Regions from separate parts of the Pseudoalteromonas sp. 10-33 genome, predicted to be linked through region 1. Evidence: predicted binding sites of a transcription regulator. Region 1 holds the regulator's gene; the other holds the start of a gene.
The links. The regulator LexA, encoded in region 1, represses DNA repair genes until DNA is damaged. The targets are predictions, from matches to a motif close to TACTGTATNNNNATACAGTA.
Positions count from the first base shown of each region.

Region 2: the regulator LexA is predicted to act here: its motif matches at 9,943-9,962, upstream of uvrD (DNA helicase II).

Region 1 covers NZ_LOFI01000005.1:25,409-43,407, reverse strand. The annotation lists gene cyoE (heme o synthase) at 1-152, opposite strand, end outside; gene ATS76_RS05605 (COX15/CtaA family protein) at 165-1,154, opposite strand; gene ATS76_RS05600 (hypothetical protein) at 1,177-1,683, opposite strand; gene ATS76_RS05595 (SURF1 family protein) at 1,673-2,413, opposite strand; gene ATS76_RS19530 (DUF2909 domain-containing protein) at 2,428-2,739, shown strand; gene ATS76_RS05590 (cytochrome c oxidase subunit 3) at 2,639-3,514, opposite strand; gene ATS76_RS05585 (cytochrome c oxidase assembly protein) at 3,550-4,080, opposite strand; gene ctaD (cytochrome c oxidase subunit I) at 4,080-5,672, opposite strand; gene coxB (cytochrome c oxidase subunit II) at 5,672-6,814, opposite strand; gene lexA (transcriptional repressor LexA) at 7,230-7,847, opposite strand; gene ATS76_RS05565 (PaaI family thioesterase) at 8,024-8,467, shown strand; gene ATS76_RS05560 (hypothetical protein) at 8,469-8,849, opposite strand; gene ATS76_RS05555 (hypothetical protein) at 9,096-9,794, shown strand; gene ATS76_RS05550 (endonuclease) at 9,857-10,510, shown strand; gene ATS76_RS05545 (S41 family peptidase) at 10,658-12,274, shown strand; gene ATS76_RS05540 (hypothetical protein) at 12,274-12,645, shown strand; gene hmpA (NO-inducible flavohemoprotein) at 12,706-13,887, opposite strand; gene ATS76_RS05530 (NnrS family protein) at 13,908-15,140, opposite strand; gene ATS76_RS05525 (hypothetical protein) at 15,140-15,409, opposite strand; gene norR (nitric oxide reductase transcriptional regulator NorR) at 15,570-17,126, shown strand; gene ATS76_RS05515 (LysR family transcriptional regulator) at 17,119-17,999, opposite strand, start outside.
Region 2 covers NZ_LOFI01000004.1:125,603-140,782, forward strand. The annotation lists gene ATS76_RS05295 (alpha/beta hydrolase family protein) at 1-1,968, shown strand, start outside; gene ATS76_RS05300 (response regulator transcription factor) at 2,152-2,856, shown strand; gene ATS76_RS05305 (YifB family Mg chelatase-like AAA ATPase) at 2,897-4,405, opposite strand; gene ATS76_RS05310 (trimeric intracellular cation channel family protein) at 4,440-5,054, opposite strand; tRNA gene ATS76_RS05315 (tRNA-Met) at 5,720-5,796, opposite strand; tRNA gene ATS76_RS05320 (tRNA-Met) at 5,859-5,935, opposite strand; tRNA gene ATS76_RS05325 (tRNA-Met) at 6,015-6,091, opposite strand; gene cysQ (3'(2'),5'-bisphosphate nucleotidase CysQ) at 6,227-7,030, opposite strand; gene nudE (ADP compounds hydrolase NudE) at 7,023-7,595, opposite strand; gene yrfG (GMP/IMP nucleotidase) at 7,658-8,305, shown strand; gene ATS76_RS05345 (dUTP diphosphatase) at 8,302-8,925, opposite strand; gene ATS76_RS05350 (YacL family protein) at 9,006-9,374, opposite strand; gene ATS76_RS05355 (hypothetical protein) at 9,491-9,715, opposite strand; gene uvrD (DNA helicase II) at 10,027-12,192, shown strand; gene ATS76_RS05365 (GNAT family N-acetyltransferase) at 12,170-14,242, shown strand; gene ATS76_RS05370 (hypothetical protein) at 14,343-15,180, shown strand, end outside.

The sequences.
Region 1 (17,999 bases):
AATGCTAATCCAACCCAGGCTGTTAAAACCAACATAGCCACTACTTTAAATTTACTAATGGCTAAGTAATCTTGTAATAAGTCGTAAGCACGCACACTAAGTGATTGAGTATGAACAGGCTGTATTGTTTTTTTGTTTATTGTTAGTGCCATTATATTTCTCCTTTATGTGCGTGATTTTAGGTAATAACACAACCTAACCATACTTAATAACAGTATGGCAGCCATTAAGTTATGCGCCAGTGCAACCCCCAACGGAAAGTGCCAATGTACCAAAATAAGTCCTAAGCTAATTTGGCAAAATAAAGTAACCAATACCGCTATTACGCAGCTTTTAATTTTTTGAGAATAAGCGTGGCTGTAAATTTTCCACATAACAAGCGCCAATACGATGCAGGTCACTAATGCCCAAATGCGGTGTAATAAATGGATAGACATTCTTGCTTGCTGTGACAGCACACCAAACTCGTAGTTGCTGTGCTCAAGCGGTAATTGAAAAACACTACTCAACGAAAAAGGCTGAGCGTAATCACATAAAGGTAAACCATTACAGTGTGGTGCTGCGTAATTAGCTGCAAGCCAGCCGCCAAGCGCTATTTGTAAAATCAGCACAAAAAGCGCAATCAAACTCAATCCGAAGTACTGCTTAGCGCCCTCATCTCCGCCCATAATAGGTTTTGCTGTTAACCTTAAATACAGCAAAGTAATCAGCGATAAGATACTAAAGCCACCTAGCAAATGCCCCATTACAATAAGTGGCTGCAGATTCATAGTGACAGTCCACATTCCTAATGCAGCCTGAAACACAACAAGCAATAACAACAAAGATGTTAGCTTTAATGGGGTAGTTGGAAATTGGCGTTTTAAAAAAGCAACAATAAACAACGCTAGAATCATCAGCCCTAAGGTGCCAGCAAAATACCTATGAATCATTTCTTTCCAGGCTTTCGCTTTTTCAAACACCATGTCAGGGTAACTTTGTGTCGCTAAAGCAATATCAGCTTCGTGTTTAGGTACCGTTAAAAAACCGTAGCACCCCGGCCAATCTGGACAACCCAGCCCGGCATCACTCAAACGAGTGTAAGCACCCAGAGCAACAACCACTAAAGCAAAAAGTCCAGTTAATAAAACCCAATTTTTATAATTTTTATACATCTTTTACCTCACACTAACCGTGTTAGCTTGAACGAGAATAGTTAAGTAGTTTTTTTAAATCCTTTAATAACCCCTTTTGAACTAAGCGGTTTTCTTGAGGCTGTACTTTATAAGGGTACTCAAGCACCACAAGCCCCATATGATCAATTAAATACAAACTAGCTGGCGTTAAATTTGGTTGCTGAGCCATTTTTTTCCATGGTAAATCTGCTTGTGAAGGGCTTCCCATAACAGCCATATCAACCTTGCCTTGGTTTTTTCCTAGCGCTATATAAAGATTATTAAGCGCCTCAAGCTGCTCGCTACATGACGCGCTACATGACGCGCTGCACTCACGCGAATAATTAAGCGCTATAGTCCATTGTTTAGGGTTATCGTTTTGCCAATTTTTTAGCTTTATTTCTTCATTTAGAAATTCACCATGATTTGTAACCGCACTGGGTAACCAATCAAATTTGAGCGCGCCATAAGCTAAAAGCAAAGGAATAGCACAACAGGTTACAAACAATAAAAGAGGTTTATTTTTCATTTTTTGTCCTTTTTTTACTCGCAAAAATGGCAACAACAACACATGAAAACGCGATTAAAAACCACTGTAAGGCATAGGCATTATGTTTTTGTGGGCTCATTACAACCGCTTCGTAATGCGGTATCGCCATTTCACCACCATCACCTTGGCGATAAGCCATAAAGTTAACTAATGGAATGTTTGTTTGCGATTTTATAAAACTTAAGTCGATTGATTGAATGCGTTTGGGCAGATCACCACTCGCGGTCTTATCTTCTAGAGTAAAACTACTGAGGTTGTTCTCTTTAATTTGTGCTTTGACCGTAAACTCACCTTTGGGCAAAACCACTTTGGGTAAAAAATCACGTGATACTGGGGCCATGACCCAGCCTAAATTAACCAATACTGCACGCGTATCATTGTTTGGTTTTAACAGAGCTAGTAAGTCGTAACCTACTTGCCCGTTATATACTTGATTATCTAACAACCAGTAATGCTCGCTTAAAAGTGTCCCTTTAAGCTCAACTAATACGCCGGTTTTATTCCATTGTTTTGGTAACTCAAGCAACTGCGACCAATTCATAACACCATGAGTTTGTATTTGAGCAATGGCAGTAAGCTGTTGCTGTTTTTTTTCACCTCGTTCTAATTGCCAAAAGCCTAGGCGCACACATACCAGCACAACAACCACAACCATACAAATTGTGATTATTGAACTAAGCTTTTGTTTGTGCCTTAAAACTACTTGCATAAAGGGTCAACTCAGTGATTATTAAAATTATTATTGTACTGTTGTTAATGTTTATACTTTTTAACTTATTTAGAGCGTTATTTATTATGGTGTCAGGGAAAACAAACGGACGACCTATGTCTCATTTTTTAGGTCGCCGAGTGTTGTTTTCGGTTATTGTATTAGTGGTTGCAATTGCAGCAGTTAAGCTCGGTTTTATAAAGGCAAACAGTTCGCCCATAAACGTTACAGCACATATACAAATACAAATAGACACAGCCATACCACATCAACAAAATGCCAATACCAAGCAGCAGCTTGAAATGCAAAGTGCTTTTCTTTTGTAAAATGCCCTTTTAATATTCGTATTAAAATAACAAATAAAAGTACGGCTCCAAGCGTGACATGCATGCCATGAAAGCCAGTAAGCAAAAAGAATGTGTTCCCGTAAACACCGGCATCTAATGTTAAGTTTAGGTCGTTATATGCATGAACATATTCTTCTACTTGTAATGCTAAAAAGCACACACCTAATAGCACCGTAAGCCCTAAAAACACTTTGAGGGGTTTGCGTTTATTGTTTTCCATTGCTACATGAGCGAAATGCAACGTAACTGATGACGCGATTAAAATTAACGTATTAATTAGTGGTAGCCCTTGCCAACCCATGGCTTGCGTTGTGTCTCCCGAAGGTGTAACAACTAAAGGCCACATAGCTTCAAAAGTAGGCCACAAAACCTCATTGGTCATAGCGTTGTTGCCCGCGCCCCCTAACCAAGGCACCGAAATCATACGCGCGTAAAATAACGCACCAAAAAAGGCCATAAAAAACATAACCTCAGAAAAAATAAACCAACTCATGCCTTGTCGAAAAGAGCGATCCATTTGCGCAGAGTACAAACCCTGATCTGACTCATGTATAACGTTTTTAAACCAGCTAAATAACATATACATAAGAACGGCTATACCGGCATAAAGCAAATAAACACCGCTACCCCCTTCCTTTCCAACCTCCATAACAGTTAAGCCTGCGCCTACGGCAATAAAAAACAATGCAACCGCCCCTACGATAGGCCACGGGCTTTGCTCTGGTACGTAATAATGCTCATATTCTTGATTCATTTTACTTGCTCCTAGTTTCACACTAGTATTAAACGCTAGTTATTACTGGCTACTAGCTGTTCACTAATATCAAATACGGTATAAGATAAAGTTAGCTCTTCAACATCACTTGGAAGCGCTGTATCAACATAAAAAAGCAATTTAAATTCGAGCTCTTCTCCCGCTTTTAGGGGTTGTTGATCAAAGCAAAAACAGGCCATTTTATGTAAATATTTTGCTGCTTTCCCAGGTGAAACAGACGGTACAGCCTGCATAACTTTATCGAGTTCGCTACTATTTTTTGCGCTAAAAACGACTTCTCGCATTTCTCCGGGTTTCACAACCACACTGTACTCTTTTGATTTCACTTCAAAAGGTGCACCGCTTTGTGCATGAGTTGTAAAACTCACGCTAACGTCTCTTGTTTGCTCAATCACGCTACTTTGCTGCGCTTGCTCTAACGATGGCTTCCCATTAAGCCCGGTTAAGTCACAAAACACGTCGTATAACGGCACTAAGGCAAACGCAAACGCAAACATACCTATGCTGATAAGTACTAAGCGTTTAAGGAGCGGTGCATGGGTCATTATTTAATTTCCGGTGGTGTTGAAAAAGTGTGATAAGGCGCTGGCGAATCAACTTCCCACTCCAACCCTTCAGCGCCATCCCATACTTTTGCAGGGACTTTTTCGCCGCCTCTTGCACATTTAAAAACAACCACTACAAACAACAGCTGAGATAAACCAAATGCAAAACCACCAATACTTATAATTGCGTTAAAGTCTGCAAATTGCAGTGCATAATCAGGAATACGGCGAGGCATACCAGCCAAACCTACAAAATGCATTGGAAAAAACAGCACATTTACACTGACTAACGACAACCAAAAATGCCACTTAGCCAGCGTGATATTAAACATATTGCCGGTCCATTTTGGCAGCCAGTAATAAGCACCCGCCATGATAGAAAATACCGCCCCTGTCACTAACACATAATGAAAGTGAGCCACTACAAAATAAGTGTCGTGGTATTGAAAATCAGCGGGAGTAATAGCAAGCATCAACCCTGAAAAACCACCTAATGTGAACAGCACTATAAAAGCAATACTGAACATCATAGGGACTTCAAAGCTAATAGAACCGCGCCACATGGTGGCTACCCAATTAAATACTTTCACGCCGGTAGGTACCGATATCAGCATTGTGGAGTACATAAAAAATAGCTCTGCAGCTACCGGCATACCGGTGGTAAACATGTGATGCGCCCACACAATAAAGCTTAGCAATGCTATAGATGACGTGGCATAAACCATAGATGCATAGCCAAATAGCTTTTTACGCGAGAAAGTGGGCACTATGGTTGAAATGATACCAAAGGCTGGCAAAATCATGATGTAAACTTCGGGGTGACCAAAAAACCAAAATATATGCTGGAACATTACCGGATCGCCACCGCCGGCAGCATCAAAAAAGCTAGTCGCAAAATATTTATCGGTTAAAACCATGGTCACCGCCCCTGCCAAAACGGGCATAACAGCAATGAGTAAAAATGCCGTTATTAGCCATGTCCATACAAACAGGGGGAGTTTCATCCACGTCATCCCAGGTGCACGCAAATTAACTATAGTCACAACCACATTAATAGCACCCATAATTGAGCTAATACCCATAATGTGCACCGCAAATACAAACAAGGCAGTATTGTCGTTACTGTATGTGGTTGAAAGCGGAGCATAGAAGGTCCAGCCAAAAGCAGGACCTCCTCCAGGCATAAATAAAGAAGCAAGCAAAATTAAAAATGCGAAAGGTAAAATCCAAAAGCTCCAGTTATTCATTCTAGGTAATGCCATATCTGGCGCACCTATCATTAACGGTATCATCCAATTGGCTAATCCCGTAAAAGCCGGCATAACGGCACCAAACACCATTATTAAACCGTGAACTGTGGTCATTTGATTAAAAAAGTGAGGGTCGACTAACTGTAATCCTGGCTGAAATAACTCGGCCCTGATCACCATAGCCATTGCGCCACCAATTAAAAACATGGTCAGCGAAAATATTAAATATAAGCTACCAATATCTTTATGATTAGTTGTATAAAGCCAACGTTTAAAGCCTTTAGCTGGGTAATGAGCATGGTGCGCTTCGTTGGCATTAGGTTGTTCTGCTATGCTACTCATTAGTTAGCCTCCGCGTCGGCATCAAGTGCTGCTTGAATCTCACTAGGCTGAATAACATCACCGGTATCGTTACCCCATGCATTGCGCTTGTAAGTAATAACCGCAGCCAATTGTTTTATAGATAACTGCTTGGCAAATGATTGCATTGCCGTGCCTGGGCTCCCATGAATAAGTATGTCTATATGACCTTTTATATCGCCAAGTACAATTGGGCTGCCTTTAAGAGCCGGAAATACGCCCGGTAGCCCCATACCTGTAGGCTGATGACACGCGGCACAACTTGCCATGTATACCTGAGCACCCAGTTCCATTAACTCTTCTTTTGGTAATGTTTGATCAAGTAAAGCTGCATCAGCTAAAGCTGCTTGTTGTTTAGCTTGTTTAGCGTCGGCAAGCCATACTTTAAAATCAGCTTCAGATTTAGCCTCAACTACAACAGGCATAAATCCATGATCTTTACCACACAGCTCAGCACACTGGCCTCGGTAAATTCCTTCTTCGTTTATGTTGGTCCATGTTTCGTTAATAAAGCCCGGATTTGCGTCTTTTTTAACGGCAAAGTCTGGTACCCACCAAGAGTGAATAACATCATCTGAGGTCATTAAAAAACGAATTTTTTGATTAATTGGCAGTACGAGGGGTTTGTCTACCTCAAGCAAATAATTCGGGTTTTTATCTGCTAAATTGGTAATTTCATCTTGAGAGGTTGCAAGCATTGAGTAAAACTCTACATCTTCTCCCATGTATTCATAATGCCATTTCCACTGCGAGCCTGTCACTTTAATTGTTAAGTCGGCTTTACTGGCATCTTCCATCGCTATTAACGTTTTTGTAGCTGGCACTGCCATCGCAATTAATATAACAAATGGTATTGCAGTCCAAAGAATTTCTACTTTAGTACTTTCATGGAATTGAGCGGGAACCGCCCCTTTAGATTTTCGATGATGAATGAGTGCCCAAAGCATGATGGCAAACACTATTATTCCAATTACACAACATATAAAAAATATGGTCATGTGTAATTCGTAAACATTTTCACTTATATCTGTAACGCCCTTGCGCATATTATATTGGCTGTTGGCCAACGCTAACTGCGGAAAAACACACAATATAAGCCACAAGGTACAACTAAGTTTACCCATGTGACGACTCCTTTGATGCTGTTGCTAGTGCAAAGCGAAGAGGCATACGGCTTAAACGCCAATTCGTTATTTTTATTTTTGTATTAATGCCATTTGATTTATAAAAAAATTGGCATTCACTGCGCTAGCAACAAATTTATTGTGTGTGCTCAAAACTTAAAAGCGATGAGTATTGCCAGCGTCAGTTCATTAACAATTAGTTAATATTTAACCAGCATGCAAGTTTTTTGTATTAAAAACAAACAATAAATATGTAAAAAGTAGAGAGTTGATTTAGTTTAGCGTAGAAAAAAGTAGCTAAAATCGAGAGGTAGTAAGGGCTGAGAATGAAATAAGGAGTATGAATAAAAAAAACAAATTTAAAAAAATAAAAATGCGCACCAAAATAGTGCGCAATTTATAAAATATGGTAAAGCTACATCCAGTCTGCGTTACGAATAACACCCACTGCCAAGCCTTCAATGTTGAATGACTCAGTTTCGAGGTCGACCTTAATTGGTGCAAACTCGTCATTTTCGGCATGAAGTAATACCTGACGACCTGCCTTTTCAATACGTTTTACTGTTACATCGTCATCAACACGGGCAACCACAACTTGGCCATTTTCAGCCACTTGTGTTTTATGTACAGCAAGTAAGTCGCCATCCATAATGCCTATATCTTTCATACTCATACCATTTACGCGCAGTAAAAAGTCAGCAGCTGGTTTAAACATTAATGGATCAATTTTACAGTGGCTCTCAACATGCTCTTGCGCCAAAATGGGTGAACCCGCCGCAACTCGACCAATAAGCGGTAAACCTAATTGCTCCGGTTCCTCTTCTTCAACAAGTTGAATCCCTCGGCTTGCGCCTGGCTTCATTTTAATCACCCCTTTTTTGGCAAGGGCTTTTAAATGTTCTTCAGCGGCATTTGCACTTTTAAACCCTAACGTTTGTGCTATTTCAGCACGTGTAGGCGGCATACCAGTGTCTTTAATAAACACTTTAATTAATTCGAGTATTTGAGCTTGGCGTTTAGTTAATGGGCGCATACAACTGGTTTTCCATACAGTACATTTAACTGTGAGTATATACAGTTAAATAAAAATCGCAAATTTAAATTACCCGTTCAAATAGCCAAATTACTTCCTTACGTGTACATTTTAGGTGCTTTCTAAAATAGCCTATAAAAATAGTAACTTGCTTCATTAAATTTAAAGGAATCTATATGAGTATTTGGCATCAACCGATTACATTAGCACTGTGCAAACAATTGGACGAAGGCATTAATGGCCAAGGTACCCTAATGAAAACCATGGGAATAGAAATAACAGAGATAGGCGATGATTACTTAGTCGCAACTATGCCTGCAATCCCTGCACATCATAATCCTATTGGCATGGTTCATGGCGGCGCTAACGTTGTACTGGCAGAAACGGTAGCCAGCTATGCTGCTAATTTTGTTGTCGATTTCACAAAATTTTACTGTGTTGGGCAAGAAATAAGCGCAAGCCATTTAAAGGCTTCTCGTAATGGTACATTAACGGCAACAGCACGCGCATTTCATATTGGAAAGCGTAGTTCAGTATGGGAAATAAAAATCACAAATAGCCGTAACGAGCTGTGCTGCGTATCAAAAATGACCGCAGCCGTTGTTGAACGAAAAGCGTAGGTTACTTCTCGAGAGGGTAAATTGTTATTTCCATACCCGCGCCAATAGCAGATATACGAAGTAGTGTATCTGCATGTAAAGCTTGATTAAAACACTTTGGCGATGTGCCTGACTCAAACCCTATATCAAACGTTCTGCGTGAACAGCTTAACCATTGCTTTAATGCATTGCGTGAACACGATTCAATAAGCTCACAAATATGGTTTATTGCTTTGTCTGGTGATTTAACATCGCCAGCTACCTCAATACGCGCTAATTGACGGTATTCGTCTTTGTCATAATGTAAAATCGTTGCGACTTTTTTTAGGTCGGCCACCAGCACACTAATATCTTGTTTTGACTCAAGCTCTAGATCTACATTTAAAAATTGAATTTCCGACATTGTTTCGTATTTATCCTCTAATGGTTACCTTGCAAACTTTAACGCAGTTTTATCGTTATACCAAATCAACACCCTATAAATAGACACTTTATCAGTTAATACTCTTATTTTAGAGTGTTATTGCTACTTACTATTCGCGCTATTGTGCTGCAACTCAGTTTTAATGTACTAGTGCGACATTTTGTCGCACTCACCTTGCCTACCATTCGCGTAAAATGTTTATTAAAAATAATAAGATAAACACCTATGAAAAAAATATTTAAGCCAGCACGTAAACTTCATAAATGGTTAGGCTATTTATTAGGCCTACAAATTTTAGCTTGGTTGCTTGGCGGTTTAGTGATGAGCGCTATTCCGCTTGAAAAAGTACATGGAAAACACCTAGCAACACGCAATCTAGCCAACCCTTTTAAAAGCCATCATTACGTCGCATCAATTGATGATATTGTTTCGCAAGTCACTAATCCGACTAAAATAACCTTTGCGCATTTTTTATCTACCCCACTTATAACCGTAACCAGTAAAGACAACCAACAAAGCTTTAATGGCATCACTGGGCAACCATTTAAAGCACCTAACAAACAGCAAATAATTGCTAATGCGCACGCACATTTACTTATTGATGCTCAACCCGAAAGTACCGCATTATTAGCGGTAGGACCACGAGAAAGCGGTTATAAAAAAAATGTATGGCAAGTACAATTTAACGATACATTTAGCACCACCCTCTATTTGTCATCAGATACAGGCCAAGTGATTACTGTGCGCAGTACACTGTGGCGAATTTTCGACTTCTTTTGGATGCTTCATATTATGGATTACGATGAGCGTGAAAACTTTAATAATCCTTTATTAATTAGCTTTGCAGCAACCAGTGTACTTTTTTGTTTAAGTGGTTTTTTGCTGCTATTGCAAAATATAAGGATTAAACGCAGTTTTAAATAAGTGTATGTTTGCCTGTTAAGCCAGTAAACTAGGCGCTCCTGTAGTTCACGTATGTGATGGATATGACCCGATTGATTTTGGCCTTACTGGCTTGCTGTGTCTGTTTTTCGGTATCAAGTAAAGACTTTACTCGTTTCTCTACTGCTAAAAAGCACTTAATAAAAACACTACCGAACAATGCAAAAAGCCTGTATTGCGGTTGTGATATTAAAAAACAAGGTAAAAAACTAGTGCCAGATCCAACGGGTTGTGGCTATGTACCTCGTAATACGTTCACGCGCTCTGGCAAAATAAATCAGCGCGCTTTACGTATTGAATGGGAGCACATAGTGCCGGCATGGGAGTTTGGCCATCAACTACAATGTTGGCAAAACGGCGGGCGAAAAAATTGCCGTAAGGTCAGTGCTAAATTTAGGAAGATGGAAGCCGACATAAACAATTTAGCCCCCGCCATTGGCGAAATAAACGCTGACCGTTCTAATTACCGCTTTGGTATGCTGGGTGAGCCCGCGACCCAATATGGCCAATGTAATGTAAAAGTAAACTTTAAACAACGTGTTGTAGAGCCTCCGCTTTATGCCCGAAAACAAATTGCCGACGCCTATGCTTACATGCAAAAAACATATGATTTAAAAATTTCAAAACAGCAACAAAAACTCTTTAATGCCTGGCAAAAACAAGACCTAGCACTAAAAAACACGACCAATAAATTGTAATAGCGCCTACCCGCTAATAAAGAAATTCAAGCCCCTGCTTTGCAAATAAAAATGACACACTTATTTACATAAAGAAAAAGCTAAACGTTGAATAAATAATCAGGTGTTGTAGTATTTTAAACAACTTATTTACAGGAAGTACTTAGCATGTTTAAAAACAACACACTATCGCTTGCAATTATCAGCGCGCTCTCAGTTTTTGCTTTAACAGGTTGTGGTGGAGGCGGAGGTAGTAACAATACACCATCTCCTGTTACGCCACCAACAAGTAGCACACCGACATGGACTGCTGGTGTATTTGAACCTTCAGACGAACTTAAAAACTTTTGTGAAACACCACGCACAGGTAACGACCCGTTTAATAATAACCAACCATACCCTGACCAAGCTGGTTCAGCCTTATACGAAAAACTATGGCTTCGCTCATGGAGTGACGAAACCTACCTTTGGTATGATGAAATTGCCGATAACAACCCTGAATCGTTCGATACCGTGGCTGAGTATTTTGCTCAACTAAAAACTGAAGAACTAACCGATTCGGGTGCTAAAAAAGATAACTTTCATTTTTCAGAACCCTCTGAAGATTACTTCCAAGAAGCACAGTCGGGCGTCATTTCTGGCTATGGTATTAACTGGGCATTTATTGGTGATTCAGCCGATAGAATTTTACGTGTTGCTTACCTTGAAGATAACTCTCCAGCAAGCCAAATTGGCTTTCAACGAGGCGATACTGTACTTGAAGTTGATGGTGTGAGTATTAATACCAATACCCAAGCAGGCATAGACACTTTAAACGAAGGCTTATTTAGCCCAACCAACGGTGACTCACATACAATTGTTGTACGCAGTAACGACGGCACGGAAAAAACGTTTAATGTCACTGCAGGTAACATCGAGCAGACTCCAGTTCAAAATGTACAAACGATTGTAACAAGCAATAACACGCGCGTTGGGTATATGCAGTTTAATAGTCACATAGGTATTGCCCAAGAAGGACTCATTGATGCAGTAAATAAATTTAGAACCGATAACGTGGACGAACTCGTTATTGATTTTAGATACAACGGCGGTGGTTTATTAGCACTGTCTTCGCAGCTTGCATATATGGTGGCGGGGAGCGCGAATGTACAAAACCGTTTTTACTATCAAACGCAACAAAATGATAAGCAGCCTATTGATTCTCCATTCCCGTTTATTGACGAAGAAATAGACTACTCAACGTTTTTCAGTACTGGCGATAAATTACCTGATTTAAACTTATCTAAAGTGTATGTATTAAGTACATCAGGTACCTGTTCAGCCTCTGAAGCGTTTGTAAATGGCTTAAAAGGGATAGATGCAGAGGTGATACTGATTGGCGATACAACCTGTGGTAAACCATACGGATTTACGCCTACACACAACTGTGGAACAACCTACTACACCATTCAATTTAGTGGCGTTAACAGCAAAGGCTTTGGTGAATATGCCGCTGGCTTTACCCCTACACCAACGCCACAATTTAATGCCGATGTACAAGGGTGTGTTGTTAACGACGACTTTGATAATCAACTTGGTGATAGCAACGAAGCTTTACTATCTACGGCACTTTTTCATATAGATAATAACGGTGAGTGCCCAATCACAACAACAGTCGCTAATAGTAAAGTAGATGTACCAAGCTTTGCTACAACTAGCGAAAAACTGCAGCCTTTAAACGCACCAAATGATCTTACCCGCGGTAACATGGACCTAACATGGCCTACGTTGTCTAAGGAGCAATAATGGTAAAGTTATTGGCAATACTCACTGTATTAATTAGCCTAGGGGGGTGTAATAGTATGAGTAATGTCGTTGCAAAACCTGCGCTATTAACAGAGGTTAACCCGGGCGTTATTACTGTGCTACAACAGGCCATTATAAAAGCCAAAGGTGGCACGCTAGTTACACTTGCCGACACTGTGTTTACCAAACGTAGCGAGCTTTTACTAAGCCATGGAAATAGTAAAGACCCAAATGGCATGCCCATAATGGGCGCGCATAATATAAAGTCTGAAAAATTTGTTTTACAAATAATCGGCGAGCAGTGCGTGCTTTATTATCCTAAAAAAGATATGTCTATTGAGCTTAAAAACGTAAGTTGTAAAGCGCAATAAAATACTATTAAAAAGGCACACAGCATTAATACTGTGTGCCTTTATCATTTTTCACTTGGTTTATAAGTCTTGATGCGGACCAAACACTTCGTAATGAATATGCTCATTTTTAACGCCTAGTGCCAGTAACTGGCTTTTCACAAACGCCATAAACCCAGCGGGGCCACATAAGTAAAAATCGCTATTTGTAAGAGGTAACTGTGTTTTTATGGCTGTTAAATCCATTAACCCAGTAAAGTCAGCCCCATCACTGCTTTGATTAAACCACGTCATAGTTTGTAAACAGTTATAAACCGTACTTAATTCATTTAAATAGTGTGCAAACGAGTGCTGTTGAGTATTTTCGCACGCATGTAAATACAGAATGTCGTGATTAGGGTTATCGCTTAATAACGTTTCGAGCATAGCAAGCATTGGCGTTTGCCCAACACCTGCTGAAATAAGTACCGTCGGTTGAGTGCTATTGCGTAAAAAGAAATCACCTGCAGGCGGGTATAGTTCAACTATGTCACCTTGAGCTAGTGAGTGTAAATAATTAGACACCATGCCAGGCTTTGGCTGTAGCTCTTTTTTAACACTAATACGGTAGTTTTTACCGTTACTTTTTTGCGAAATAGAATACTGGCGAATTTCTTCATATTCAGCGCCCTCTGGCTTAACTTTAATACCTAAATATTGGCCAGGTTTATGGGTAATAACCGCTTCGCCATCAACCGGCGTAAGTGTAAAGCTTGTTACTAGCTCAGATTCAACTTGCTTGTTGGTTATTTCAAATTGGCGAGTACCGGCCCAACCACCCAGTGTGTTTTTACTGTGTTCATACAAAGCCGCTTCTTCGGTAATACAAATATCAGCAAGCAATGCGTAAGCTTCACGCCATGCGTATTCTACATCTGGCGTAAATTGATCAGGAATAAGCTCTTTTAAGGTGCCAATTAAATGAGCACCAACAATGGGGTAGTGCTCTGGTAAAATATTTAAACTGGTGTGTTTATGATTAATGCGCGCTAATGCCTCTTTTAACACCGCTAAGTTATCAATATTTTGGGCGTATGCCGCTAATGCGTTAAACAAAGCAAATTGCTGGCGGCCGGTGTTTTGATTCTCCATATTAAAAATATTTTTAAGCTCTGGGTTATGGCTAAACAAACGCTTATAAAAATGATCGGTAACAACCGTGCCGGCTTGCGCTAATAACGGAACGGTGCTTTTAACAATCTCAATAGTTTTATCAGATAACATAATGTGTTCCTGTAGGTAAACTAACCACAACGCCCATCAACACGACGCCGCGTTAATATAGGTGTGCAGTAAATTAAAAATAACAAAAAAGCCACTAACCACAGCAAAGCACTTACCTGCCAAGCAAAGTGTGGCCCAATAATTAAGGGGAGTATTGAGCGAGTAATAGCTGCCACCAGCACAAGAGCAAAAGCAACAGATATATAATTAGGGGTGCTAAGCGTACGCCCTGTATGACCAAGCGATACACGGGTCATCATAGCTAAAATCATCATCCCTATTGTGCCAATAGTGATAAGATGGAGCGCATCTTTGAAGGGTATTACGCTTGTGTAAAAGCTAAATGCAATCATCATCAAGCCAACACCTAAAGCAAGATAAGAAAAATGCAGAGACCATAATAAAGGCACTTTTAGCACTTTTGCGTTCCACCAAAACCCTGATCGAATTAAGTGAAGCGCAGCAACTATTGCAACAATTAATGCAGGGCTAATTGAGCTTAAAAATAACTTACTGATAAAAAATAAAGTAATTGCCAATATTGATAAATACAGCAGTGCTTTATCAATTTTAGGAGTGCGTGTTTGCTCGCTAAGCAATAAACCTTTAGCAGTAAAAAAGGGAAGCACCCTTCCTGCAACAATGCCTACCAGTAAGCTAATAACGAGTACAGCGGTGTCAACCACAGCCAAAGCAAGCTGCATGTTGTTATTTAAAACAAGTAATAAATAAAGTGTATTGAGGGAGCACAACACACTTAAAATAGCTAAAAACTGATAGTTATTTTTACTGCGTGCTTTTAACAGCATATTAGCCAGCGCAGCAATTGCACCTATCCACCATGCTAGCTGCAGCACAATAACAGCCAATAAATTAATATTGGCAAAATCTGGCAGCACAATAAAAAAAGCTAAACGAGCAATTACCCATATTAAAGTAAGTAGCATAAGTGCTTTGCCACTTATACTTCCAATGCCCGTCCATGTTTGTGCCGCCGTAAGTAAAAAACCTACAGCAACCACTCCTGCAAAGCCAAACAGCATTTCGTGCGCGTGCCAAAATGTAGCTGGTATGGTTAAGTGCCAACTAGCATGGCCTGATAAAATAAGTAACCAATACCCTATCGAGAAAAATGCCAGCAAACCGCCGGCTAAAAAGTAAGGTCTAAATGCAAGCAGCCATAACGGCCATTTAGTTACGTGATGGATAGCTATGTGCGCTGGCATTGGCTCGGTTAAATTTAGTGGGCGCATTAGCGTACTTCCTGCCCTAAACCATGTTGAGCAACACAACGCAGCACATAACTAACTTTTAAAATAGCTGCCACTACAATAGTGCTAATATGTGCTGATATTTGTACCTGCATCGAAAAGTACTCTGCATAGGAGTAGCTAATTAAAATACTTACAACTATACAAATAACGCTCAACCCTAATACGGCATTAGCAGTAAATAAAAGCGATTCAAAAAATGAGCCTAACTCAACATTGTTGCTTACATTATTTATTGTAAGTGTGTCCATAACTACCTCAGTAACCATTAACGTTACTTAGCTATTACACATACTGTGCCAATAAAATAAAGCATTACTATTCAGCAGGTTAAATATAACCACTTTACAAAATGAGTCTTTATGACCTACCCTATTTTAAATCATAAAAACACGTATAGGTCATTTTGACATGAACCAGCAATTCAACCTCACCCAAGTAGCTTTAGAGCTTGCCCAAAGCACCCTGCACGAGCACAGCTTTGACCAATTACTGGCAACGGTTGAGCGTGTAATACCTAGCGATGCCAGTGCATTACTTGTGGTGCAGGGCGAGCAACTTAAACCCTTAGCCATTAAAGGCCTGATGCCCGACAGCCTTGGCAGGCGTTTTAAAATAGCAGAGCACCCTCGCCTTAAGGCTATTTGTAGTGCTAGCCACGCATTACAATTTGCACACGACTGCCCACTGCCCGACCCATACGACGGCCTACTGCTGGCTAAAACAGGCGATATTCCTGTGCATGCCTGTTTAGGCTTACCCCTTTACGATAAAAATGCACTACTTGGCGTACTCACGTTTGATAGCCTTAATGCAAATGCCTTTAGCAGTATCAGCACAGATACGCTAAGCACCTTACAAACGCTGTGTAGTGCACATTTTAAAACGGCTCTAGAGCTTGCCCATTACAAACAACATGCGCAGCATTCAAGTGCACTTGTGCAAGAGTTAACACGTGATGCACTTACTCGCGATGGCGGTGAAATAATTGGCCAAAGCCCAGTAATAAAAACGCTTAAAAATGAAATAAAACTAGTTGCTGCCTCTAACTTTAGTGTATTGGTTTTAGGAGAGACAGGCGTAGGAAAAGAGTTAGTAGCGCGTAATATTCACTTAAATTCTGCACGTAAAGATCAGCCTCTCATTCACTTAAATTGTGCCTCACTTCCCGAAAATCTTGCAGAGAGTGAATTTTTTGGCCATGCCAAAGGCGCTTTTACTGGCGCACAAAATGCCCGCCAAGGTAAGTTTCAGCTAGCTGATGGCGGCACATTATTTTTAGACGAAATTGGCGAGCTGCCATTGGCTATGCAAAGTAAATTGCTGCGCGTACTGCAAAGTGGTGAAATTCAAACCGTTGGTGAAGACATACCAAAATACGTAGATGTTCGAGTAGTCGCTGCCACTAATCGTGATTTAAAACATGAGGTAGCACAAGGTCGCTTTAGAGCCGATTTATATCACCGGCTAAGTGTTTACCCTATTACCGTGCCGCCACTTAATAAACGTGAGCACGACATAACCCTACTTGCTGGTTATTTTATTGAGCAAACAGCCCGTAAATTAGGTATTAAACAATTAAAGCTAAGCACTGAAGCGCAAGCATTGCTTAACCAATACAGTTGGCCTGGTAATGTACGCGAGCTTGAACATGTTATTAGCCGCAGCGCATTAAAGGCTAAGCAAAGCCAATGGCAAAACCCTATAGTTACGATTACAAGCGAGCACTGCGATTTAACCCCACAGCTAAGTAATACAGTGCAAGTTAACACGCAAAACACCATTCACACTGCCTGTAATCAGCCATTAAAGCAGGCCGTTGAATCTTTACAATTTACAGTTATAACCGAGCAACTAAAGCAGCATAATTATAACTGGGCAGCAACTGCAAGAGTGCTGGAACTCGACAGAGCAAACCTTGTACGCCTTGCTAAGCGTTTAGGTATTGAGGTTAAAAAAACTATTTAAGAGTTTGAGGCTTATTAAAATGCGCTTTTAATAATCCTGCAAAAGCTTGTACTTTCGCGGTGCGATGCACTAAATGATGGGTCACTAACCACACATCCGTTGGCCAACTTAGTTCACCATGTAAAACAGGAATCAAATCGCTATATTGCGCTGCTACATCATGCTGTAAACCACCAATCCCTAAGCCTTTAATAATAGCGCGTGTAGCCTCGGCGGTTTCTGATACACGTAATTTGATTTGCGATGCAGGAATGTTTTCGTCTGCCCAAGCAAAATAAGGCACCCGCGCATTATATCCCGCCACTCCGGATACAAAATTATGCTGCGATAAATCACTTAACGATTTGGGCATACCATGCTTGGCAATGTAGCGTTTATTGGCGTATAAACCGGATGTTAGCTTTGCTAGATGCTGAGCAATGTAGTCACCTTCATCAGGTTTAGGCCCTGCACGAAGCGCAATATGTGCTTGCCCGTGATCGAGGCGCAAGCGTTTTTGCTCCAAAATAACTTCAAGCTGTACTTGTGGGTGTAATGCCTGAAATTGTTCACATACATCGCCCATTACATCAATAAACCCACTCACCGTAGTAAGTAATAAACTTCCGCGTAAAGTACTATCGGCAGCGGCAATATCGTTATGTAGCTGTTCGAGCGAGGTATCTATAGTTTGCGCTGTAGCAAATAATTTAGCGCCTATTTCAGTTACCTTGTAACCACGAGCATGGCGATGAAACAAGCGGGTATCTAGGTTTTTTTCAAGGCTGTTAATTCGTCTTAACACTGTGCTGTGGTGTACATTTAGTGCCTCTGCCGCAGCGGTAAGCGTGCCAAGCCGAGCCACTTCAAAGGCTACTTTTACGTCTTGCCAGT
Region 2 (15,180 bases), on a different contig from region 1:
GATAAAATTACGCTAAATACATCAAACATAAAGCGCTTATCGGCAAAGCAATTATTTGATGCACCGACCCTAAGTAATATATCTCTAGCGCCCAACGCTGAGCAATACATAACCACTAAACGCACTTACGACGATAAGAATCAAAATAAAGCCAACTTGATTACCGAGTTAAAAAATACAGACAACTTGACTGTATATCGATTTGAAGATGGACAACCAAGTAACATTATTTGGAGCCCAGATAATCAGTACTTAGTGTATTTATTAAATGGTGAGCTAAAACAGCTTAATCGTAAAAGCTTAGCCATTAAAACACTGGCAAGCGACTTAGCCGGCGCGAGTGGCTTCACCTTTTTTAACGACACTAGCATCGTATTTAGCTGGTCTAAATCACCAGAAAACAGTCACAACTTAACTAAGCATTACAAAGGCCTTCAAGATCGTTGGTCGTATGCGCGCACCACCAGCCAACTTTATATGCTTGATACTAAAAGTGGCTTAACAAAAACGCTTAGCCAAGGCCCGCTTTCTCATAGCTTTGAAGACTTAAATAGTACGCGTGGAAAAGTATTAATGAGCCGTTCGGTTATGGCTATGCAAGCGTCTACACACCCTGAGACAGAGCTCGTTGAGCTGGATATAAAATCAAACAAACTTTTGTCACTTGGTAAATTTAAAACATTTAACCAAGCAAAATACGCAAACAAAGACGTGTATGTTGTTGCAGGTCCCGACTTTAAAAATGGCGCTGGCAGAGCGTTGCCAAAGTCAATGCTTGCCAATAATTACGACGGACAGCTTTACCTGTTAACTAACAACGGTAAAAACGTCACTGCGCTTAGTAAACAATTCGACCCATCGATTGGTCAGTTAAGCGTATTAGAAAACGGCGATGCGGTACTTAAAGTGACCGAAAAAGACACTCAACCACTGTATTTATTTGACCTAAGTAAGCAGCGCTTCCAAAAGTTAAATACCAGTGTAGATATTGTAGAAAAATTTAGCGTTTCATACGGGCGTAATTCACAAGTATTAATCACTGGCACAAGTGCTTTAGCGCCACAACAACTAAAACGCCTTAATATTAGTAAAAACAAAACCGATCTTATTTGGGATTCAAAACCAATTGCTTATGCCAATACAACAATCCCCACCCTTGAAGAATTTAACTTTACTAATAAAAGTGGTGTTGAAATAACCGGGCGTGTTTATGTGCCAAGTAACCTAGATAAAACTAAAAAGTACCCTGCTCTTGTTTATTATTACGGTGGCACATCACCTGTTACTCGTGGCTTTACCGGCCGTTATCCATTTAATTTATGGGCTGAAAACGGCTATGTGGTTTATGTAGTACAACCTACCGGCGCAACGGGCTTTGGACAAAAATTCTCAGCGCAACACGTCAATGCATGGGGTGACTACACCGCCGACGATATTATTGAAGGGACACAGGCATTTTTAAAAAAATACGACTATGTAGATAATACCAAAGTTGGTAATTTAGGGGCCTCTTATGGTGGCTTTATGACTATGTTATTGGCTACAAAAACCGATTTATTTAGCGCTTCTATTTCCCATGCCGGTATTTCAAACTTAACCTCTTATTGGGGCGAAGGATGGTGGGGCTACTTATATTCTGGTGAGGCATCTAAAAACAGCTTCCCATGGAATAACGCTGAGCTTTATAGCCAACATAGCCCGGTATTTCATGCCGATAAAGTAACCACACCATTACTGCTTATTCATGGTGATAGCGATACTAACGTACCAGTAGGCGAGAGCTTAACAATGTATACCGCACTTAAACTGCTTAACAAAGACGTAGAGCTTATTGAGTATAAAGGCGCAGACCATCAAATTTTTGCTCGCGATAAACGCTTTAACTGGTGGAATACTATGTTGGCTTATTTCGATAAAAAACTAAAAGATGAGCCACAGTGGTGGGATTCAATGTACGAAGGTAAATAATTTAATCCGGTATTTTATAACGCTATGAAAAGCGCCCTCAAATATAAGGGCGCTTTTTAATTTTTTATAATTATTTTAATATTTTTGAAATATTAAGTTACTTAAAACTAGCATGTAACCCCTTCTCAGCATTTACCTAATGGTGCTACCATACAGAGCTACAAACATTTAAAATAAAGTACTATGGCTATTAATGTTTTATTGGTTGAAGACGACGAAATACTCGTTAAACGCATTCAAAATCACTTTGCAGAAACCGAATTTACAATAGAAGTAGACTCAACTGGCGCTGATGCACTAAGCATCGTAAAGCAGCGGTCAAACCTGCGCGATGCTTTTACACTTGCCATTATAGATATTGTTTTGCCTAAAATTGATGGGCTACAGCTTGCCAAAGAGCTCAATACCCTAACAGACATTGGTGTTATTGTGCTATCTAGCCGTGATTCCCAAGCAGATCGAATAGCTGGCCTTGCCCAAGGTGCAGACGATTATATTTGTAAACCTGTCGATTTACTTGAGCTTGAACTACGCATGCGTGCTTTATATAAACGCGTTGCCGTTAATATAGATAGCGACGAAAGTGAAGAGTTTATTGAATACGCCGACTTTAAATTACACCCCGATAATCGCACCCTAATTACCTCATCAGGTGTTGAATCACGTTTAACTGAAGCTGAGCACAAAGTACTTATTTGTTTAATAAGTAATGCAGGTAAAGCCACTTCACGTGAAAAAATATCTGAAGAAATAGGACAGCCCGATTGGAGCCCTAACGATCGTACAGTCGATGTTCTTATTGGTCGACTGCGTAAAAAGCTAAACGATGAAAAAGATCAAAAGCGTATTGTCACAGTGCGTGGCAAAGGCTACATGCTCTCTATATAGTTGTTAAAAAGCGTTTTAAGCTATTTATACTCAACTCTGGTTACTTGGTGAGTTGAGCAATTAAGCGTTCAAAAGCTCTGTAATTTAATGCCTCTTTTAAGTCGTCTAAGCTAATTTTTTCATTCCCTTTTAAATCACTAATCGTACGCGCTACTTTAATGACCCTATGGTAAGAGCGCGGCGATAAAGACAGCTTTTCACTGGCCTTAGCTAAAAACTGCAGCTCTGCTGAAGCAAGCTCACAGTGAATACTCATTTCTTTATTATTAAGCCGCGCATTTACTTTGCCTTGGCGTTTTAACTGTATGTAATAAGCTGCTTCTACCCGCGCACGCACCTGTGCACTGGTTTCTTCTTGTTTAGTGCTTTGCAGTTCTACGCTTGTTAACCGTGGTAGTTCTATTTGCAAATCAATACGGTCAACAAATGGGCCTGATACACGAGATAAATAACGTATAACTTGATCGGGTGTTGCTCGTTTATCGGTGTGGCTTCCCGTAGGACTTGGGTTTAACGCTGTAATGAGCTGAAACTGCGCAGGGAACTCCATTTGCCGCGCCGCACGCGAAATAGTTACCGTACCGGTTTCCATTGGCTCACGCAGGGAGTCGAGCACTTTGCGCTCAAACTCTGGAAGTTCATCCAAAAATAATACCCCATTATGCGCTAGCGAAATTTCACCCGGCTTAGGATTTGATGAGCCTCCCACTAATGCAACCGCTGAGCAGGTATGATGAGGATTACGAAAAGGGCGTTGCCGCCAGTTTGTTAAATCGATTGAATGACCAATAATTGAATAAAGTGCGGCAGTTGAAAGCGCCTCATCATCAGACATAGCCGGCATTATTGTGGCCATTCGCTGAGCAAGCATTGATTTACCGGTTCCCGGTGGACCTAAAAACAACAGGTTGTGCCCACCCGCAGCGGCTATTTCTAATACACGTTTAGCGCCGGGCTGGCCTTTTACATCGCTCAAATCAAGTAAAAAGTCAGGTGCCTGCGTGCAATCTGGGTATTCTATATTTAACGGCAACGGCTGCTGGTTTAGTAAATCACCCCATACTTCTTGAATAGAACTAACCGCTTTACGCTTTACGCCATTTACAAGGCTTGCCAAGCTATCATTAGCTATGGGTAAAAAACAGCAGCGGTTTTGTTCCTTAGCTGCAAGCACAGAAGGTAAAATAGCATTTACTCCACGTACCTCACCGTTGAGTGCAAGTTCACCGTAAAACTCATATTTGTGAATGTCAGGGCATACTATTTGCCCTGATGCCACTAAAATACCTACGGCAATGGCCAAATCAAACCGGCCACCATCTTTGGGTAAGTCGGCGGGGGCTAAATTAACAGTAATGCGTTGATCAGGGAAACCAAATTGAGAGTTTTCAAGCGCGCTGCGCACCCTGTCTTTTGACTCTTTAACAGAAGCTTCGGGAAGGCCTACAATGTGAAATGCGGGTAAACCCGTTCCTAAGTGAACCTCTACAATTACTTCAGGGGCATTAATACCCACCTGTGCACGAGAATATATACGAGCTAATGACATTCCTTATCCTAATCAGTCCTATGATTAGATAAGTTTAGTCAGGATATTTAAAAACGTGTAATGTGATTTTCCACTTTATTGCTGAAAAACGCAGGAGTAATGTCATCAACATCGCCAATACCATCGCCAGCTCGGTCACAAATGAAAAATACACACTGAGCGTATATACAATACCACCCGCAATACAGGTAATAGCATATAGCTCGCCTTTTAATAACATAGGAATTTCTCGGGCAAGAACATCGCGTATTAAGCCTCCAAAGCAGGCGGTTATTACCCCCATAATAATTGCTGTCATTTCTGGCATACCTGCAAGCAATGCTTTTTGCGTGCCCATTACAGCAAAAAACGCCAAACCGAATGCATCTGCTATTTGCAATGTGAAGTACGGAATTGATTTTTGCTTATTAATAAGCCGAGACGTAATAAGCACAGCAGCTAAAATAGCGAAAAAATAACTCTGGTCATGCAACCAAAATACCGGCACATCTAAAATAACATCACGCACAGTTCCCCCACCAATAGCGGTTACTGTTGCTAATACTACAACCCCAAAGCCATCCATTTTTTTCTCGTAGGCCACTAATGTGCCTGAAATAGCAAACACGGCGATACCGATTAAATCAAACCAGTGGTAAAGTTCTGTCATGTAAAAGTGCGCTAAAAAAATATTTCAGCCGTTTTAACATACCCAGCACGGGGTGTTAAGTAATAAAAAACTTAAAATGATTAGTATAAGTAAATGGGGTAAATGTAATCACAGCTTTGTTATTAGGCATCTTATTAGGAATCACTAAATTTCAGGCATAAAAAAGCACGCTTTAGGCGTGTTGCTTTATTATAGCTATTTATTTCTGTGGTTGCGGGAGCCTGAGCTTATAGAGGGTGAATGCCTCACGCAGTGAAGACGACCTTTGCTGGCTAATGGAGAGTTGAGACCGACGAGCTACCCATTGCACTGAATTTCGGGCATAAAAAAACACGCTTTAGGCGTGTTGCTTTATTATAGCTATTTATTTCAGTGGTTGCGGGAGCCTGAGCTTATAGAAAGTGAACCGACGACCTTTGCTGGCTAATGAAGAGTTGAGACCGGCGAGCTACCCATTTCACTAAATTTCAGGCATAAAAAAACACGCTTTAGGCGTGTTGCTTTATTATAGCTATTTATCTCAGTGGTTGCGGGAGCCGGATTTGAACCGACGACCTTTGCTGGCTAATGAAGAGTTGAGACCGACGAGCTACCCATTTCACTAAATTTCAGGCATAAAAAAACACGCTTTAGGCGTGTTGCTTTACTATAACTTTTTATTTCAGTGGTTGCGGGAGCCGGATTTGAACCGACGACCTTCGGGTTATGAGCCCGACGAGCTACCAGGCTGCTCCATCCCGCGCCTGAAATATGCATACTTATTTAACGTTGCTTACATTACAACGTGGCGTCCAATTTAAAAATTGGTTGCGGGAGCCGGATTTGAACCGACGACCTTCGGGTTATGAGCCCGACGAGCTACCAGGCTGCTCCATCCCGCGCCTGTATATTTAAAGTCTATCGACTACTTAATTTTATCTCTTAAGTTAGAGTTTACAGTAACCAAGTTTTATAAAAAATTGGTTGCGGGAGCCGGATTTGAACCGACGACCTTCGGGTTATGAGCCCGACGAGCTACCAGGCTGCTCCATCCCGCGCCTGTAATTTCTTTAAAACATTTTCGTAATATTCACGAGCCTGCCTTGAAGAGAGCGCTACTATATAGGAATAAACTTATAATGCAAGACTTTAACTACTTAAAACCGTTCAAGTGAACAAAAAGCAATCAAAACCTATTCTATACTCGCTCGTTGGTGAGGAGTAATCATTTTTTGAAACTCCCAATCAGGATGGCCCATTACAATAAAATCTGGGTTTTCAGTGCTCTCGCGTTGGTTATACGTTAAAGGGTTAAACTCTGCATCGGTAATGCAACCGCCCGCTTCTTCTACAATAACTTGTGAAGCCCCTGTATCCCACTCACCCGTTGGGCCTATTCTTAAAAAGCAGTCCGCTTTACCTTCAGCAACAATACATGCTTTTAACGAGCACGAACCAACCGCAATGGTTGTAAATTGGCTATTTAAGTATTGGCTCACCGACTCAATTTTCTGACGGCGACTTACCGCTAGTGTTAAACTTTCAGGCGGAGCTACGTATATTTGTGTGTCGCTCTTTTCTTCACGCTTAAAAGCACCATTTTTAGCACTCGCAAAATACGTAATACCTTTTGACGGCCAATGAATAACACCCAGTACAGGGTGGTTATTTTCAATAAGCGCAATGTTTACCGCAAAATCACCACTTTCTAAAATAAACTCACCAGTGCCATCCATGGGGTCAAGTAACCAATAACGCTGCCAATCTTGCCTGTCGGCTAATGCAGGGATAGGCGTTTCTTCAGACATGATTGGAATATCAGGCGCAAGTGCCTTTAAGCCTGCAACAAGCACATCATTTGCAGCTAAATCGGCCTTAGTGACTGGTGTGTGGTCTGATTTTTCTTGTTGGCCAATATCATCTTTTTTGTATATAGCCATAATGGCATCGCCTGCACGTTCGGCTAATTCAATACAAGGTTCTAATAATTTATTCATCGGCAGCTCCAGATGCTAAGTACTTATCTAATAATAGCAAAGCGGCAACACTTCGTGCTTCGGTAAAATCATCTTGCTCTAATAATGACTGCCATTGCGTTAATGGCCACTTAACAACAACTAAAGGCTCAGGCTCGTCGCCTGGAAGTGTTTGCGGATATAATTGCTTAGCAAATAAAATATGCATGGTGGCATTAAAATAACTGGGTGCCATGGTCACTGTTTTTAATGGTTTAAAAAAGTCTGCGCCAAAACCTACTTCTTCTTTAAGTTCTCTATTAGCAGCTTGCTCTGGCGTTTCGCCTGGGTCAATAAGTCCTTTAGGAAAGCCTAGCTGGTAGTCATTGGTGCCCGCGCAATACTCACGCACTAGCAGCATTTCGTTATCGGCCGTTATTGGCACAATCATTACAGCGCCCCTGCCACCACCTCGAATACGTTCATACTGACGCTCTTCGTCATTCGAAAATTTAAGCTCTAAAGATTCCACAGTAAATAGGCGACTTTTAGCGACAACATTATTACTTAGGATTTGAGGAGGTGTTGGATGCTTTTTCTGTGTCATTGGCGTTAATTTGCTATCATGGCAGTTGTGCTTAATCATAAACTTTTCACAGGGAAAAGCCCATGCTAAATTGGTCAAAAATCGATACCGTTTTACTTGATATGGACGGAACACTTCTCGATTTACATTATGACAGCCATTTTTGGTTAACTGTTCTTCCACAACAACATGCCTTAGCCAAAAATATAAGCCTGAGCGAAGCAAAAGAAGATATTTTTAAACGCTATCAAGCTGTAAGTGGCCAAATTGAGTGGTATTGCTTAGATTATTGGGAAGATCAGCTTAAATTACCAATTATGGATTTAAAACGAGAAACACAGCACCTTATAAAAGTACGTGATGACGTTCCCTATTTTTTAACGGAGCTAAAAAAAGCAGGAAAAGAGCTTATATTACTTACCAACGCGCATCCTGAAAACGTCATGATGAAATTTGAACACACCGCAATCGATAATTATTTAGATGGTGTAGTGTCGACGCATGAATATGGCGTAAGTAAAGAGCAGCAAAGTTTATGGCACCAAGTACAAAATGATTTAGGATTTAACAAAACCCGTACTTTGTTTGTTGACGACAGCGTAGCTGTATTAAATGCCGCAAAAAAATACGGCATTGGACACTTACTTGCGGTTGCTAACCCAGATAGCCAGCAACCACACAACGAAATAGCCGATTACTTAAATGTAACCGACTATCGTACTATTATTTAGCTTTTTGGGTAACGTGCCTCAAGGCCTTGGTAAACTAACTTTGCAAAGTCTGCATGTTCGGTATCAAGGCTTTTAACCACTTCAACCAAGTGTTCGTTATCTTCTTGGCCGTTCCATACTTTAATGTAGCTACCATCTTTATAACCATGGTCTTGGCGGAAAAAATTTAAGGTGTTTTTACCGACGTAACCACGGTATAAATCGTCAATATCCATGCCCATTTGTGCCATACAACCGGCAAATGCTGCTGCATTAAACGCTTTATCTGCAACTGCTGATGCCGCAAGTATTTCTAACGTTTGTTTGAAGTCGTCCGCTTGCTGTACTTGGCTCAACTCACTTTCTAATTGCTTTGCTAAGTCTTGATAGCTTGTTTTACCGTCAATACGTAGCGACAAACCAAAGTGAAAAATATCAACTAATTCTAAAATAACTTGCTCGGTATCGGGTGTTTGTTTTTTCCACCACTTCCAGCCATGATGATCTAGCATTTCGGCACACTCAACCCAAATAGCGCGATACCATTCAAACCCTTGTGTAAACCATTGCTCATGCACTTTTGTATTCATGGCGTTTTGCATTTCTAGCATGACTACTAGCTTATTTAAATTGGCAGACATATCAATTCCTGTCGTTTTTAGTTGTTTAATAATACAGAGAAAGCGCTGTTTTTGCATTTGCTATGTCTGTTTTAATTATTTTATCGATTACTGGTAAACTCATACCACGACTCGATTAAATCAATAAAGTCTTCAAAACCACAACCACTGCTTAAGTCGTTTTCTTCAAGCATTAAATCGTCATCTTGATAGGCAATTAAGTCTTCGCTGTCTTGGTGCAGTGCATGCGCTTCAAATAAGGCTTCATCTTTAGATAAAATTAAATCTATTTCTTGGCCTTTTAGAGTCACAGGCTCAAAACTCGTTTTTACCGACGCAATAAGTGCTTGCACCATAGCCACTTTGTCTTTGCCAATTTCTTCGTTTAACCAACGGCCAATGATTGCATGCTCGCTGCTTATTTTAATGCGCAGCCCACTAATAGGGTCGCGAATAAATTGATATTCCATAGGGTTTGCCTGTAAATCTTTAATTGCGTAATTATATACGTAAACGCCCGCAAACCACAGGACATATAAAGCAAAATAGCGCCACACGGGCGCCATTTTATTCAGCTCTAAAGCCGTTAACTTCGCGATCTATAACGCGCTGCGTCAATAATTGACCATAAGTAAATAATAGGCACTAATACAAAACCAACGAGTACATATATAAGTGCGTAACTTATGACAATAGCTAGCGCAAAAAATATAGCAGCTAAAATACGCCCTTGTACTAATTGCCCTAAACCAGGAAAAAATATATTACACAACGCAGCAATTACATTACCGCCAGACCCTTGATCAGCCATACTCACCTCTGTAGTTAATTAATTTTAAATTTTAGTTATTTACTTACTATCACACTTTATGCCAATTTATTAAAGCTTAAAAATCAGTTAGTTAAATTACGACTCTCTAATTGCTTTGGTATTTTTTACTAAATATAGGTCAATTTGATTATTTTTATTATTGATTTTAGTCACTTATCGATACTAAAACTAACCAGCTGATTGGTTTTAGAGGTTATTTTTAGAATAGCTGTTCATAAAAACAGTATTTTATTTAGCCTAACAAAAACACCTGTTATACTGCCCTCAATATTGATTAAAAAGGCGTAACGATGGACGTTTCTGAATTACTCGATGGCTTAAATGACAAACAACGCGATGCCGTTGCAGCCCCATTACAAAACATGTTGGTATTGGCGGGTGCTGGGTCTGGTAAAACACGAGTGTTAGTTCATCGTATTGCGTGGCTTATGCAGGTTGAACAAGCCTCTGCTTATAGTATTTTTGCGGTAACCTTTACCAATAAAGCGGCTAAAGAAATGCGCTCTCGAGTAGAAGAAACCTTAAAAGCACCGGTCGGTGGCATGTGGATTGGTACTTTCCATGGTTTATCACATCGAATTTTACGCGCTCATCACCGTGAAGCTAACTTACCAGAAGCCTTTCAAATTTTAGACTCTGACGATCAGCTAAGAATGATTAAGCGCTTATTAAAATCAATGAATATTGATGATAAAAAATGGCCAGCTAAACAATTTGGCTGGTACATAAGCGCTAAAAAAGACGAAGCCCTTCGCCCTAAAGATATTCAAGCCTACGATATAAACGAGCAAATGATGCTGCGTGTATATGCCGCGTATCAAGAAGCGTGTGACCGCGCTGGTTTAGTCGATTTTGCTGAAATACTGCTACGTAGCTATGAGGTGCTTAAAAATAACCCTACACTACTTCGTCACTACCAACAGCGCTTTGCGCACATGCTGGTGGACGAGTTCCAAGATACCAATACCATTCAGTACGCATGGTTAAAGCTGCTCGCAGGCGATACCCAAAGTATTATGATTGTGGGCGATGACGACCAAAGTATTTATGGTTGGCGCGGCGCTAAAATAGAAAATATAAAACGTTTTTTAACTGACTTTGACGCCGAAACTATTCGCCTTGAACAAAATTACCGCTCAACTGCAACTATTCTTAAAGCATCTAATGCGCTTATAAAAAATAACTCAGAGCGCATGGGTAAAAGCTTATGGACCGATGGCAACGAGGGCGAGCCTATATCAATTTACGCCGCCTTTAACGAGCTAGATGAAGCCCGCTTTGTAAGCAGTAAATTACGTAGCTGGTTAAATGCCGGTAACGCGTTACAAGACGCCGCCATTTTATACCGTAGTAATGCGCAATCTCGTGTACTTGAAGAAGCCATGCTACAAGAAGGTTTAAAATACCGTATTTACGGTGGTATGCGATTCTTCGAGCGTCAAGAAATTAAAGATGCGCTATCGTACTTACGTTTAGTCGGTAATCGCCAAGACGACGCCGCATTTGAACGAGTAATTAATACCCCTGCACGTGGTATTGGCGACAAAACATTAAGTCATATACGCGACTGCGCCCGTGCTGAGTCACTTCCGTTATGGTACGCAGCGAAAGCTATTGTTGAACAACAGCACTTATCGGGCAGAGCAGCCGGCGCTGTTAGCAAATTTGTTGAGCTGGTTGAGCACATTGAAGACAAAATTAGCGACCTTACATTACAAGAGCAAGCTAAGTATGCAATTCAAACGTCTGGCCTTATGGCTATGTATCAGGCAGAAAAGGGCGAAAAAGGTCGTGCTCGTGTAGAAAACTTAGAAGAGCTTATAAGCGCGTGCGATCAGTACGAACTCCCTGAAGAAGAAGAGTTTAGCTCACCACTACAAGGCTTTTTAGCCTATACCTCGCTTGAATCTGGCGAAGGTCAAGCTGATGAGCACGAAGATGCCGTGCAAATGATGACTCTGCATTCAGCTAAGGGCCTAGAATTCCCGCTTGTATTTATGGTGGGCGTGGAAGAAGGTATGTTTCCATCGCAGCAAAGTAATGAAGAGTCTGGCCGATTAGAAGAAGAACGTCGCCTATGTTACGTAGGTATGACTCGCGCTATGGATAAATTATACATTAGCCACGCCGAAAGCCGCCGCCTATACGGACAAGAGAAATACCATAGTCCTTCACGTTTTTTACGCGAAATTCCTGAAGACTGCGTTGAAGAAATAAGGATTAAAACGCAAGTGTCGCGCCCGCCGGCAGCAGGACGCTTTAGTGCATCAGTAAGCCATGCCGCCTTTGAAGACAGCGGCTTTAATTTAGGTCAACGTGTACTGCATGCTAAGTTTGGTATTGGCACGGTTCTTAACTATGAAGGCAGCGGCGCACAATCGCGCGTACAGGTAAACTTTGATGACTTAGGTAGCAAATGGTTGGTAACGGCTTATGCACGATTACAAGCTGTATAAAGCTCACGTAAACACGTTAGAAAGAACACTGGTTGGCACTTATCATCGCCAACTTGTGCTCATTACTGGCAGTACCGCTTGGTGCTACAAGCTATTAGGTGAATTACTTCAAACTGAAAACACACTCGTCGTTTCTAAAAATACCACATTAAATAATGCGCAGTGGCCTAATCGTACCCATCAAATTTTAGGGCAAGAATATTCACACGCCGTTTACGATGGCTTTAGTGGCTTACACCCTGATATATTGGCTGCCATTGCAGGTACGGTAAAAGCTGGCGGTATTTTATATTTACTGCTACCAGAATTAAGCGAACTTTCAACTTGGCCAGATCCTGCGCTAAGCACAGTGCAGTCTCACGGGTATAAAGTAAGCCATAGCTTTTTTAATGAACGCATTGCCCGCGTTATACAATCGTTACCCGCTTTTCATTTTAGTGAATTACATGGCTGTACACGTAATATCACCAGCGAAAGCTCTACCAATAAAATAGATTTTGAACCGCAACAGCATTGTGTAGAAAATATAATTAAAGTGGCTCATGGTCGCGCTAATCGCCCTTTACTTATTAATGCCGATAGAGGCCGTGGTAAATCTGCAGCGCTTGGACTTGCTGCTGCAAAACTTATAGATAAAAAAATACTACTTTGCAGCACACAATTTAAAGCCACTCATAGTAGCTTTAAACATTTAAGCAATGAGTTAAACATCCCCTTCGAAAGTCAAAGTAAGCAGCTTGCCAATTTACAGTACATTGCTCCAGACTCATTATTAAGCTCGTTGCCAGAGTGTGATTTATTACTTGTTGACGAGGCAGCTGCAATACCTGTTCCTCTGTTGTTCAAAATGCTTAAGCATTATCCGCGTATTGTATTTGCAAGCACTTTAGTGGGCTATGAGGGCAATGGTAGAGGTTATACAATTAGGTTTAGTCAGTATGTTAAAGCAAAGTACAAAGCCGCTAATATTGTCACACTTGATGCACCGTTAAGGTTTGCAAAAGCCGATCCGCTAGAACGCCATATACGCACTTTGCTCGCACTCGAAGCACAGTACGAAGAAACTCAACGCAATGGCTTAAATAACCTAGTCCACAGTGAAATTACTCAACAACAACTCACAAAAAACGAGCCGTTACTTGAGCAGGTTATTGCATTACTTTCCTTAGCACATTATCAAAGTAGCGTTAATGATTTACGCCAGCTACTTGATGCGCCTGCGCAACGATTATTCATAACCCAGATAAATAACCAATTAGTGGGAGTGTGTTTAATCTCAATAGAGGGCGGTTTAACCACAGAGCTTACTGAGCAAGTACTAAAAGGTGAACGCCGCCCTCAAGGTCATTTAATGGCACAGACTCTCTCGCAGCTAAGCAATGATCCCCAGTGCCTTACTCAATTCTCTGCCCGCGTAGTAAGAATTGCTGTTGCTCCTAACCTTCACAGTCAAGGGCTAGGTAAAGCGCTACTGAGTTACTGCGAATCAAAAGTTAGTAATGAGTGTTATTGGTTTGGAGCTAGTTTTGGCGCCACCTATGAGCTATTAAAATTTTGGCAAAGCCAAGGATTTAGTACCATAAAACTTGGTTATCAAAAAGATAAAAGCACTGGCGAGCACTCAGCACTCGTTGTGAAGTATTTAAACAACAATACAAGTACGCTGAAACAATTAAAAGCTGATTTTCAAAACGATATATTTTATGCCTTACTCACACACTTTAAGCACCTTGACTGGCAGCTTGTAAGTGTACTTATTGCCCCGTTTACAAATAAGCCTATAAGTACAGATACGCAAAAACGTATAGTACGACAACTTAATAGTCATTTTTCTCGATTTAGTATTTCGCCCACTATTTGGCAAGTTATCACTGAGACGCCCTCAATCATTAATTACTTAACACAAAGCGATAAGCAATTATTAATTAGATTAATTTTGCAAAATGAAAGCGATAAAAATCTTATTGAGCAATTAAATATCCAAGGTAAAAAAGAGCTTGAAACACACTTTAAACAAGCAGTGTTAAAACTAACTAAAGCTATTAAATAATCAGCCTCCTTAATACAGTGATTAATTAGCATAGTTACTTAAGCTATTTGGTGGATTTGTTCTATTCTTAATACATTGATGGGTAAATTAAGATAAAGGCATGGAATTAATAAACTTTAAAGTGGGCTGCAAAACCATTTCACTAAAAATACTTGATATCTTATTAACCGAGCGCTTTGATAATAACCTCACAACACTACCAAACAACAACAAAAGCTTTATTGGTGTTAAAGATTATATGGATATCCCTACTCCAGTTTTCGATTTAGGAATTATTTTAAATAATATATCAACGGAGCAAAGCAACAAACATATTTTAAAACAGCTAAGATCATGGCAAGACAAACAAACTAGCTGGTTCAATACACTAGAAAGAAACCTCTTAACTCAATCAGAAACATTAACTATTAATGAAACTGAGCTTCAAGACTTTATTATTTTTTACCAAGAGTTCAATACCGACAACCCTGATTTAAAGCTTACTATGTCTCGCTTTAATGAACCTTTCGAATCATTACTCGTACAAGCTAAGCAAGCAGTCACTGCTCACAAGCAAGGTGAACATAAGCAGGTAAACAACTTACTCAGTAAAATAAAAAGTAGCAGTATTGCTCAGTTAGAGAGGCTGTTTGAATCTGCAAAAGAGCAAATTACTTTAGATTACAAACCAATAATTGTATTCACAACAAAAGACGGTATAAATCCTCATGTGGGGCTACTCGTCGATAAAGTGGAAGACAGCCTAGATTATAAAAAAGAAGACATCAAACCCTTAGATAAGCTAACTGATATAGGCTTTGATATAGACCCACAAACTAAAGGTATGATGCGAGGCCTAATAAAAATGGCCGAAAACCATAGTGTGCTTTTAGATCCTAGTGTCATATTTAAACCTGCTACGCTGCAAGAAGAAACCGAAAAAACGGAAGCATATGGCT